Regions from separate parts of the Planococcus lenghuensis genome, predicted to be linked through region 1. Evidence: a T-box and tRNA genes for the amino acid it is inferred to sense, from the RefSeq annotation. Region 1 holds a T-box; the other holds one or more tRNA genes.
The links. A T-box is a leader RNA that pairs with one kind of tRNA and senses whether it is charged. The one in region 1 lies ahead of serS (serine--tRNA ligase), so its partner is inferred to be a tRNA-Ser.
Positions count from the first base shown of each region.

Region 1 (6,237 bases):
TACCCCTTTGCCATCCTCGCAAAATTTTAAACTCTCTTTAGCAAGTGCATCAGACAGAAATTGATCGCCCATACCCCAAATCAGCCGGACCGGCACAGTGACTGCTGTTTTTGGCACTTGATTGAAACTGCCATGACGCAAAGCGCGGTACCACGCAAGCATCCCGGACAGCGAACCAGGCCGTGACCAAGCCGTCTTGTATCTCTCGAGATCTGCATCCGTGAATGTATCCGGCAAACTGGTACGGGTCAGTCCTTCCTTCAATCCGCTGAAGTCTCCGGTTTCAAATAATTTCTCAGGAATGCCAGACAGCTGAAAAAAGGCGATATAGGAACTGCGAAGAATCTGCGTCGGATGCTTTTTCATCACTTGCGGCATTGCGCGCGGATGCGGCATATTTGTAACGATCAATTTTTCCACATGTTCCGGCCGGCTTGCAGCTAAATGCCAGCCGACGGCGCCACCCCAATCGTGACCGATAATAAAAGCTTTTTGTCTGCCGAAATGCCTGATCAGTCCAATGATGTCATCTCGAAGTTCGTCAATTACGTATTGTTCAATATCAACCGGTTTATCACTCAAATTATAGCCACGCTGATCCGGCACGACAACCCGGTATCCTTCTTCTGCGAGCGGCGCAAGCTGATGGTGCCAGGCATACCAGAATTCCGGAAAGCCATGCAGCAGGATTGCGAGAGGCCCCTCTTCCGGTCCTGCAACAGCCGCATGCAGTGTAATCCCGTTCGTCTCAATGTACTGAAATTCAACAGCGGACAAACAATCGCCTCCCTTCGTTCACTTTCTTCTCCATACCCGTTCTGTCTGCAAATAAAAAACCGGAAACAGAAACTGTTTCCGGTTGGCAGTTAGTTGATTACTTCTTTTCCGCCCATATACGGACGCAGCACTTCCGGCACGACGACGCTTCCATCTTCCTGCTGATAATTTTCCAGAATGGCGGCAACCGTCCGGCCGACAGCCAATCCTGAACCGTTCAAGGTATGGACGAATTCCGGCTTTCCGTTCGCTTCCCGGCGGAACTTGATATTTGCCCGGCGTGCTTGGAAATCTTCAAAATTGGAGCAAGAAGAAATTTCCCGGTAGACACCCTGACTTGGAATCCACACTTCGATGTCATACTTCTTGGCTGCGGTAAATCCGAGATCCGCTGTGCACATTAACAGCACACGATATGGCAGACCGAGAAGCTGCAGCACTTTCTCTGCGTGACCGGTCAGCGTTTCCAGCGTATCATATGAATCTTCCGGTTTCACAAAATGAACAAGCTCGACTTTATTGAACTGGTGCTGGCGGATCAGCCCGCGTGTATCCCGGCCCGCAGAACCGGCTTCAGAGCGGAAATTCATGCTGTAAGAAGCAAACGCCTGCGGCAGCAAGTCCGGATTCAAAATCTCGTCCCGATAGAAGTTCGTCACCGGCACTTCTGATGTCGGGATGAGGAAGTAATCTTCCTTTTCAATCAGGAACGCATCTTCCTCGAACTTCGGCAGCTGTCCGGTTCCCGTCAGGCTGTCCCGGTTTACAAGATACGGCGGCAACATTTCTTCGTAGCCGTGTTCATCGCTGTGTAGATCCATCATAAAATTGATCAATGCCCGTTCAAGACGTGCACCCAAGCCACGGTAAAATACGAAACGGCTTCCTGTCACTTTGCCTGCCCGTTCAAAGTCGATGATATCCAGTCCAGTTGCGATATCCCAATGCGGTTTCGCTTCAAATCCAAATTCAGGCTGCTCTCCCCATTGGCGGATTTCTGCATTGTCATCTTCCGAATCGCCAATCGGTACGCTTTCATGTGGAATGTTCGGCACACGCATCATGATATAATTCAGCCGGTCCTCTGTTTCTTTGAGCTCCACGTCAATTGCCTTGATTGTTTCTCCCACTTCGCGCATGTTCTTGATCGCTTCATCGGCATTTTCCTTATTGCGCTTCATCACTGCAATCTGCTGGGAGACTTCATTGCGTTCTGCTTTCAGTTTCTCAGTTTTCGTGATCAGTTCCCGGCGTTTCTCGTCCAGTTCCTTGAACCCTTCAAAGTCCGTCAAATCTTCCCCGCGTTTTGCGAGTTTCTGTTTCACTTCTTCAAAATTCTCCCGTACGTACCGGATGTCCAACATGTGGTTTCCTCCTTTTGTCGTTCCGCTGACTGAAAAAAGGCAACAAAAATAGCCCTCATCCCTAAGCTAGGGACGAGAGCTACCCGCGTTGCCACCCTGATTGAACAGACTGTGTCCATTCCTCTTCATTGCATAACGGCCTCAGGACCGGCGATGGCTTACTCTAGTTCAGCCATGCAACTCAGGGACGGATTCAAACGCGTTTTTCACCGGTTCGCACCACCCACCGGCTCTCTTAAGAAAAACGGACATTTTACTGCTTCCCATCAGCGTTTCGTCTTTGAAATTATCCCTACTTTACTACAGGAAATTCCGTTTGACAAGCCGTCCGCCGATTAATACACGCCTACAGCAGAAAATGCTGCTTTTACGCTTGCCACTTCAGTGCTGCCGGATCCGTATAAATCAGTGGCAGATTGAACGGCTGCCGCCCGGTACTGGCTGAATGTCGCGTTCGGTGTCAAGTAGACAGTGAGCGTGCGATAGAAAATGTCTCCCACTTTCTGATTGCCAATGCCATTGACGTTCACATTATAATGCGTACCTCCGTTGGCCAGCAGGTAAGCCGCTTTATTGCTGATGCCGCTGTTCCAGTGTACGCCGCCGTTATCCTCGGTGCCGATGTACCGGTTTGAATAATGATCCGGATCCCCGTTTAATGTCGGATCCGCCATGCTTCTGAGCGCATCTCCACTGATAGTCGGCGTGTAAATATCCTCACCGATGAGCCAGTCCGGATCATTGTTGAAATGATGCTCAACCAAGGTACCGAAGATATCAGACATCGATTCATTGATAGCTCCTGATTCATTTTGATAGACGAGATCAGCTGAAGTATCGGTAACAGCATGAGTCAGCTCATGCGCGATGACATCCAGCGCACCGGACAGCGGTACGAAGTTATACCCGTCCCCATCGCCATATACCATCTGTGAGCCGCTCCAGAACGCATTATTATAACTTCGACCGTAATGGACCGTCGATACAAGCTGCGCACCATTACCGTCGTAGCTATCGCGCGCAAATACATTTTTGTAGTAGTCATACGTCTGGGCAGCGTATGCATGCGCATCAACAGCTGCTGCATCATAGGATGCATTGAATACATTATCTGCATCAAGCCACAAATACCCCGGAACCCGTGTCCGGTTTCGTGCATCGTACGTCAAAATCCCTGATCCCCGTTTGCTGTCTGCTAAGTAAGACCCATCGCTGTTCGTCAATGTATTGAACGTTTTCGTGTCTCCAAGTACTCCGCGTCCCGTCCCGATAGTGCTGGTACCTGTCAGTCCTTCGTTGCTTCCCGGTTTTGCTGCATGGAGCTGGTTGTATGTCTCTATCACTTCACCTGTTTGTGCATCAATAAAGTATTGATAGTTCCCCGGCTCCGGATACAAGAACTCTACTTCCAGTGCATAAGCATAACGACCGCTGCCATTCTCTGCATAAATCACCAATTCCGGTTTAATATCCTGTGCCAGTTCTGGGGACCCGCCGATTTTTGCTATCACATCCGCCAGTGCCGCTGCCGATGCATCCTTTTTCTTTATGGCCATTCCGCTTTTCAGCTCTCCGACACTTCCAAGTTCCTGCACTGGTTCACCTGATATTGCGGTTAACACACCTTGAGCGTCTACATGAGCTGTCAGAATTGCTCCATAAACCGGTACTCCTTTATGTATTTGCTGTAATTTCACGTGTGTAAAACCCAGTTCATCTATTGTTTCTTCAACTGTTTTAAATTTTGCAGATGGATTAGTACCGCTCTTAAACAATTCCTGCTTATCTGCTAAATACGAGAACACAATAGCTTTCGCCGGTTGACTGGATGGTTCAGTAAGCTTTCCTGAGACAAATACAGGTGCATTCGCTTCTGCATTCCATGTTACCTTTTCAGCGGCTGGCTTTTCTGCAAAAGCCGGAGGGATCAATACATTGGAGAATGCGACAGCTGTCGCCAAACTTAAAACAAGTGTCTTCTTTTTCATTTGCTTCACTCCTATATTCTAATATAAGCCGAATCAAAACAGCTTAATCGAAGTGTATATCTTTTAGTAGTTAGAAAACATAGTCTAGTACTATTATTTTGACTATTGGTTTGTGAGCTGTTTGGAGGTGAACTCAGTAGTCATTTTCAATGAGAAGGAAAAAAGAACCATAAATATCAAAAGAAGTTAGACCTAATAATATCTTTTTAGTAAATCAATAAATTTTTTTGTCTTGCATAGATGACAGATCGATAATCGACCTATCCAACCAATCTGCTCTATTCTTTCAGTCTTCTGCTTTTCTTTTCGTTTTCCGTTATACTAGCAATGGACATATCAATTAACTTAATATCTCATAACTTATGCAGGCCAGATTGGAGAATTGAAATGGAAATGCTGATGGTAGAACTAAATCGCAATGCTGCTGAACCGTTATACGAGCAATTATATACAGGAATTCGAAATGCCATTCTTCAAAGAAAAATAGCAGTCGGCGATAAGCTGCCCAGTAAGCGGAAGCTCGCTGACTACTTATCAATCAGCCGAACCACTGTAGAACAGGCTTATGATCAGCTCCTTGCAGAAGGCTATATTGAAGCTTTGCCGCGGCAGGGATTTTATGCGAAAAGTGTGGAAGAACTTGCTGTGGAATACCAACGGAATCAGGTGCCTGTCATGCCGGCAGTGCCTGATCGGTTAGCCGATTTCAGCCCTGGTAAGGTTGACACTAATTCTTTTCCATTTTCTCTTTGGCGGAAACTGATGCGGGAAGTGCTCGATGACAGCAATACCAGCCTGCTTGAGTCCGGACATCCCCAGGGTGACTGGGAATTCCGAAATGAAATCGCTGCTTACCTGTATCAGTCCAGGGGGGTTAATTGTACTCCTGAACAAATTGTTATCGGATCAGGGACAGAACAACTGCTTCCTTTATTAATTCGTCTGCTTGCTCCTTCTTCGATTTTTGCGTTTGAAGACCCCGGCTATCCGTTGACTCATACCGTATTTGCACATTACGATCGCAGCGCTGTCCCGATTCCGGTTGATGGCGAGGGCCTGCTTGTTCAAAAACTTCATGAATCAGCAGCGAATATTACTTATGTCACCCCTTCCCATCAATTTCCGACCGGAGCAGTTATGAGTGCAGCCAGACGGACTCAACTGCTGAAATGGGCAGCCGGACATCCGGATCGATTTATTATCGAAGATGATTACGACAGTGAATTCCGTTACATCGGCCGGCCCGTTCCTTCTCTTCAGAGCATGGACAGGAATGGACGGGTTATCTACCTAAGCACCTTCTCCAAGTCATTAATGCCTTCATTGCGGATTGCGTATATGGTCTTGCCGCTTCCTTTACTGGAGGCGTACAGGGAGACATTCCTGCTATACTCCTCTACAGTGCCAAGAACTGATCAGCAGCTTGTCACACTGTTTATGAAAAAAGGCCATTTTCAGCGTCATTTAAATCGGATCCGAACCATCTACCGGCATAAGCGGGAACTGCTGACTGCCTCTTTAACTGCCTTCTCGCCTTATGTCAGTGTATCCGGTGATCAGGCAGGCATGCATATTGTCTTAACAGTAAAGAATGGATTTACTGAACAGGAGTTAGTGAGCCGGGCCCGCAGTAAGGGGATTCATATAACTGGGCTGGAAACTTTCCGCGTCGCTGGTCAGCCGATTGGGAATCCGCAAATTCTGATTGGTTTCGGCGGTCTTGCAGAAGAGGAAATTGTATGCCAGATCGAGAAATTAATGGCCAGCTGGTCAATTAAAAAAAAGACAGCACACTGCTGAAACGTGTGCTGTCTCCTTAAATTTGATTGGTCTTAAAATAGTTCTTGAACGAATTCCGCCACGTTTAGCCTCGCAGCTGACATAAAATCAATCGAAGATTCCAGCGCAAGCGCAAATCGTCCTGCCCGTTCTACTGCTTCCGTCGTCACTACCCCAGTGGCAGCTGATTGGCTATCCAAGAAACCATAATCGGTTCCCATTATTCGCTCTACTTTTATAATCCCGATTTGTTGGCCCTCTTTCACAGGGGCTTCCAACATTTCGTTCTTTGCAACGGAATTCTTCAGGATCAGTTCTGGCCTATAAAG
Region 1 is NZ_CP019640.1:18,288-24,524, reverse strand. It holds gene B0X71_RS00080 (alpha/beta fold hydrolase) at 1-777, opposite strand, end outside; gene serS (serine--tRNA ligase) at 867-2,141, opposite strand; T-box leader at 2,207-2,420, opposite strand; gene B0X71_RS00070 (M4 family metallopeptidase) at 2,477-4,129, opposite strand; gene pdxR (MocR-like pyridoxine biosynthesis transcription factor PdxR) at 4,517-5,929, shown strand; gene B0X71_RS00060 (D-alanyl-D-alanine carboxypeptidase family protein) at 5,962-6,237, opposite strand, start outside.

Region 2 (6,237 bases), 540 kb from region 1:
ATCGACCGGCTCCTTGATATGACCCGGACCGCTGTGAATATCACGGGTGATGCAGCGTGTGCCTTGTATGTCGCGGAGACGGAAGACAGACGCGAGACACGCGTGCAGGAAAAAGAAGCAGAAGCAGCTTATTGATACGGAAACTTCCCCGGCGCGTTGAACGCCGGGGGAGTTTCTTGTTTAGGTGCGGCCGGGTTGCGATCAGGGTCGGCTGAACGCATTGTGAAGCCTTGGCTGTTATCAAGTTGCGGCCTTTATCTTTCAAATGAATTCAAGAAAGCTGATGCCGTGAAGTCGGTGGCAGCTTTTTGCTATTCTTAATGAGAATGCGGCTGAGTTGCGATTAAGATTGATTGAAGTCACTTTAAGAGCCAGCGAGTGCACTTTAAGAGCCGGCGAACGCGTTTTAAGAGCAGCTGAGTTCACTTTAAGACCCTTTGAATCCACTTTAAACCGGCCCACTACTCGCAACCATAAAAAACACCGCTTCCCTTTTCAGAGAGCGGTGTTTTCAATTGAACAGGATCGGAATTAGTCCCGTTTAGTTTTAGTCATTTTCGCTTCATTCGAAACGTCTTTCAGCATTGACCAGCCCATCAGGATAATGATGACGGCGAACGGCAATGCTGCGATGATCAGCATATTCTGCAGTCCTTGCGTCCCGCCGAAGTAGACGATGACGGCAGCCACTGATGACTGGATCAGACCCCATGTGATTTTCACGGAGTTCGGCGGATTCAGCAATCCGTTCGTCGTCAGCATCCCGAGGACGAATGTCGCCGAATCGGCAGACGTGATGAAGAAAATCGCGATGACGAAAATCGTGATAAGTGACATGACGTAGCCGAGCGGATATTCGGCCAGCACCCCGAATGTCGATGTCTCAAGCGACAGTGCCGAGATTTCGGCAAGGCCGAGCTGTTCGACATTCAGCGCCGAAACGCCAAAGACGGCGAAGAAGACAAAGCTTAGCAGCGACGGCACGACAAGTACACCCACCAGGAATTCCTTGATCGTCCGTCCCCGTGAAATCCGGGCGATGAAGATGCCGACGAACGGTGCCCACGATACCCACCATGCCCAGTAGAAAATCGTCCAGCCGTTGATCCATGCCCGGTTCTCTTCATCAAGCGGTGCGAGCCGCAAGCTTAGTTCGAAGAAATCCGCCACATATTGACCGAGCGCATTCGTGAACATGTTCAGGATATACAGCGTCGGTCCGACGATAAACAGCAGGAGCATCAGGACAGCGGCAAGCGCCATATTAATGTTACTCAAGTACTTGATGCCGCGTCCAAGCCCCGACCAGGCGGACCAGATGAACAAGGCAGTGGCAACCGCCAGCACAATCAGCTGGACAAAAAATGAATCCGGAATTCCTTCAAACAGGAACGAGAGACCACCGGCGATCTGTGCGGAACCGAATCCGAGCGTCGCCGCGACTCCGACAATCGTCGCGAATACCGCAAGCGAATCGATCAGCTTCCCGAGTAAGCCCTGCATCAGCTTTTCGCCGAACAGCGGCACAAGCGTCGCACTGATCAAACCGGGTGCCCCTTTATGGAATTTGAAATAAGCCAGGACGAGTCCAACGATACCGTAAATAGCCCAGGCATGGATTCCCCAATGGAAAAAGGAGAACTTCAATGCTTCTTTAATCGCTTGTTCCGAGCCTTCCGGTGAAACCGGACTGCTCTTGAACGCGTGTGAAATCGGCTCGGCGGTCGACCAGAACACGAGGCCCATCCCCATACCGGCACTGAATAGCATCGCGAACCATGAAGCGCGGCTGAATTCGGGTTCTTCGTTTTTCTTTCCGAGCTTCACGTTTCCAAAGCGCGAGAACATCATGTAAATACAGAACAGCAGAACAGCGAGAACGAGCAGCAGGTAGAACCAGCCGAACTTCCCGTAAATTTGACCGGTCAACTCCCCTGTGAACGTTTCAAGATTCCCAGGTGCGAACGATCCCCATATGACGACAATCAACGAAATAGCTAATGAAATCCAAAATACTAACGTTGCTTTTTGCATGCTTCACCTCTCAAGTAATATGATAATAATTTTCCCGAATTTGTGCCAAGCCTGAATTATCATATCACAATCCTGTGATGAACGCTTCTATATATGAGCAAATAGGTCTAAATTGTCGGTAAATTTACAGATACAGTAAGCGCAAACAAACCGATTTTTCGCTCATTTCGGCCACTGTCGACTTCTCTTTGCGGAAAGACGTTTACACTCTGCCGGTAATGGGCTAAACCTATACTAAGCCGTTTATTAAATGGGAGGGATGACTATGATCATCATGTGGGAAGGCAAGGAGCTGGAGCTGACCGAACAGCCGTATTTAGATGATTCACTGGAACAGCCCATCATGCGGGCGCACGCGAAGGATTTGAGCGGAAACCGCTATGACGTGCAATGGCATACTGTCCAGGATTATGTGGATAATATCGGCCGCGATGAGCACGTGGAAACGTGGAGTTCACCGGACGCTGTGTACCGGATGTAGGCGGCAATCGGATGCTGTGCGGCCGGGCTTAATGCAAATCACCGGATGCCGCTGGATGAAAATCCGCAAAAAACCGCCATGCCCGATTACCGGGTATGGCGGTTTCGTTTTACTTAAGCGGAGATGAGAGGATTTGAACCCCCGCGGCGCTTGCACGCCCTAGCTGATTTCGAGTCAGCCCCCTTCAGCCTCTTGGGTACATCTCCATGACGGTTAACAGATTATCATAATCGGGTGTTTTTTTCAATCCGTTATTCTTCAGATAAAATCAGGCAGCCGCTTGTGAAAGCGACTGCCTGTTCACACTTAAATCGCCGTCCAGCCGGCATCTGCCGTAATCACTGTACCGTTGACGAAACTGGATTCATCGCTTGCAAGGAACAGGGCCACTTTTGCGACTTCTTCCGCTTTTCCGGTGCGTGGGTTCGAAGCGAATCCGACCTGCGCGCGGCCCATGCCGAATTCACTGACATTTCCCATGGATGCTCCGATATTCGTCTCGACGCCGCCTGGTGCGATCGCATTGCAGCGGATGCCTTTTTGCGCATACATGAAACCGGTGTTTTTTGTGAAACCGACGACGGCATGCTTGGAAGCCGTGTATGCCGCGCCTGCCCGGGATCCGTACAATCCGCCGACTGAAGCGATATTGATGATCACGCCGCTTTCTTTTTCAAGGAAAATCGGCAATACTTTACGGGTGGCGCGCATGACGCTTGTCGTATTGACCGCAAAGACCCGCTCCCATTTCTCGTCTTCGATTTCCCCGGCCGGTTCGAAACTGTCCATGATGCCTGCGTTGTTCACGAGAATATCCAGCGTGCCGTATGTATTGACCGCTGTGTCGATCAAATTCCGGATGTCTTCTTCCACTGCCACGTTTGCAGAGACAGCTGTCGCCTGTCCGCCGGCTCCGTTGATCTGATCGGCTACCGCATTCGCCCCTTCACCGTTGATGTCCGATACGATGACTTTCGCGCCTTCCTGTGCGTAGAGAACTGCGATTTCCTTACCCATGCCTGATGCTGCACCGGTGACAACCGCTACTTTATCCTGAAGTCTCATCATTCATCCTCCTCTGTCTTCTATCTATAGTATAATAAGCCAAAAGACTGCATCACAATCGCCAAATTCAGAACGCTTTGTTCATTAATCAACACTGGAGGGCTGTTATGTCTATTAACAAGGAATTTCATGACAGAAGAATCAGGAAGTCAAAAGCAGCGCTGAAAGAAGCATTGCTGACCTTATTGCTTCAGGATGAATTAAAGGATATTTCCGTCACATCCATTGTCGAGCAGGCGGATCTGAATCGCGGCACGTTCTATAAGCATTACCAAGTGAAGGAAGAATTGCTGGCGGAAATCATCCGTGATGCCGAAGCGGATCTTGTGCGCGCCTACCGGGAACCGTACCGGAACCGGCACCGGTTCGACGTCGGCAGTCTGTCCGCTTCCGCAGTCAAGGTGTTCGATCATGTTGCCGCCTATGCGGATTTCTACCAGCTGATCGTCAGACCCGGGGAGCTTGCCGGCTTGCAGCATCAGACGTGTGCATTGCTGCGGGATCTGGCCCTCCAGGATTTATTGAACCGCACAGCCAGCCCGAACGTGAATCCGCAATTGCTTGCCGGTTTCTACGCCTATGCCATTTTCGGTCTGATTGTCGAATGGATCAACAGCGGGTTTGATTACAGCGCTGATTATATGGCAGAGCAGCTCGTGGAGATCATTCATCAGAGCCAGCCAGCCATCATTCATCGGCAAACCGCCGGGAATGATAACGGCTGAATGAAATCTGTAAATGTGTTCTTCATGCAAGTACATAGGAACGGATGTACATCTGCGCCGTCTGTTCATGTGGACCGGCGGCTCTTTTGGGCAGCATCCACTTAGAGAAGGAGGAATCAGGATGTCTGGGAACGGGTCATCGTTTTATGAAAAAGATGAATTTTTCACGGCTTTTCTGTCGCGCCGGAGCCGGGAGGAAAGCCCGAATAATACCATGGAAGAACCCGTGATCCTCGACCTGATCGGAGATGTTACCGGCCAGCGGGTGCTTGACTTGGGCTGCGGTGACGGCCGGTTCGGGAGCACCTTGTTTGAGAGGGGCTGCCGGCATTATGACGGCATCGATGGCTCAGCCAATATGGTGAAAATGGCGATTGAAACATTGTACGGAACGGCGAGCACTGTCCGCCAGATAAACCTGGAAGACTGGACAGCTTCCGATGAGGCCTACGACCTGATCGTGTCGCGCATGGTGTTTCATTACTTGCCGGATGTCCGGCAGCTGTTCAAAGACATCTATGCCTCGCTCAGTGCAGGCGGTCAATTCGTTTTCAGCGTGCAGCATCCCGTGCTGACGTCTTCACCGGAAAGTGCGGAGGAATCAGGCCGGCGCGGTTCCTGGCTCGTCGACGATTATTTCAAGACCGGCCGGCGGGTCGAACCGTGGATCGACGAAGAAGTCGTCAAATACCACCGGACGACGGACGATTATTTTACTGCCCTGACGGAAGCCGGATTTGCGGTGGAAAGCCTGAAAGAATGCGCGCCGCAATTGATGCATTTTTCTACGCGCGGGGAGTTTCATCGCCGGCAGCGGATCCCGTTGTTTCTTGTGTTTTCGTGTAGAAAGTAGAAGAGGTTATGTAAAAGCTGATGTCGATTTTTCGGTGTCGGCTTTTTGTGATTTGGGATGTCCGGTATACTGGGAATAACAAGAAAAGGAGTTGGTCATATGGCGGATTTAGGTGCATTAATGACATGGACATTCATTCAGGAAACAGCGGTGCCGGATACAGTGACAGATATGCTCATCGCAGGCGAGGAAGCGCATGTGGCGTATAAGACCGTGCGGGATGTCGCGGTTGTGACGAGTAAGCGGCTCATCATCGCCGACCGGCAAGGGCTTACCGGCAAAAAAGTCGAGATCTATACGATTCCGTTCAAATCCATCATCATGTATTCGTCGGAAAATGGCGGCACATTCGACTTCAACGCGGAACTCGAGTTCTGGACGAAAGCCGGCAAGTTCAAATTGAATCTTGATAAGAAAATCGATATCCGTAAGCTCGACAAACTTATTGCGGAAGCGATTCTTTAATATTGGTGTCATGCAGGAAGTTAAATAAGGTGTGGTAAAAGCTGATGTCGATTTTTCGATGTCAGCTTTTTTTGTTTTATGGTGAGAATAAGATGAATTGACGATTAAAAACTGCTGAATATACTTTAAGCGCCGGCGAGTGCGTATTAAGATTGGCTAAGTGACGATTAAAATCGGGCGAGTGCGCTTTAAAGCAATCTGAGTGCGCTTTAAGAAAATCCATTGCTTCCAATACGACAGCCTGACCTCTCCAATAAAATCTCACAAACTGGAGTCGGAAAATCGGTCAGCCTTTTGTGATTTTTATTAAAAGTAAGACTGAGTGACGATTAAGATCGGGCGAGTGCGTTTTAAGCGACGGCGAGTGCGTTTTAAGATTGGCTGAGTGACGATTAAGATCGGGCGAGTGCGCTTTAAAGCAGTCTGAACGCGCTTTAAGAAAATCTATTGCTTCCAATACGACAGCCTGACCTCTCCAATAAAATCTCACAAACTGGAGTCGGAAAATCGGTCAGCCTTTTGTGATTTTTATTAAAAGTAAGACTGAGTGACGATTAAGATCGGGCGAGTGCGTTTTAAGCGACGGCGAGTGCGTTTTAAGACTGGCTGAATGA
Region 2 is NZ_CP019640.1:561,010-567,246, reverse strand. It holds gene B0X71_RS03070 (dicarboxylate/amino acid:cation symporter) at 1-135, shown strand, start outside; gene B0X71_RS03065 (BCCT family transporter) at 532-2,034, opposite strand; gene B0X71_RS03060 (hypothetical protein) at 2,300-2,515, shown strand; tRNA gene B0X71_RS03055 (tRNA-Ser) at 2,634-2,721, opposite strand; gene B0X71_RS03050 (SDR family oxidoreductase) at 2,822-3,580, opposite strand; gene B0X71_RS03045 (TetR/AcrR family transcriptional regulator C-terminal domain-containing protein) at 3,688-4,305, shown strand; gene B0X71_RS03040 (class I SAM-dependent DNA methyltransferase) at 4,427-5,158, shown strand; gene B0X71_RS03035 (PH domain-containing protein) at 5,258-5,623, shown strand.
Region 2: it has a tRNA-Ser gene. The T-box ahead of serS (serine--tRNA ligase) is inferred to sense a tRNA for this amino acid. The anticodon was not compared.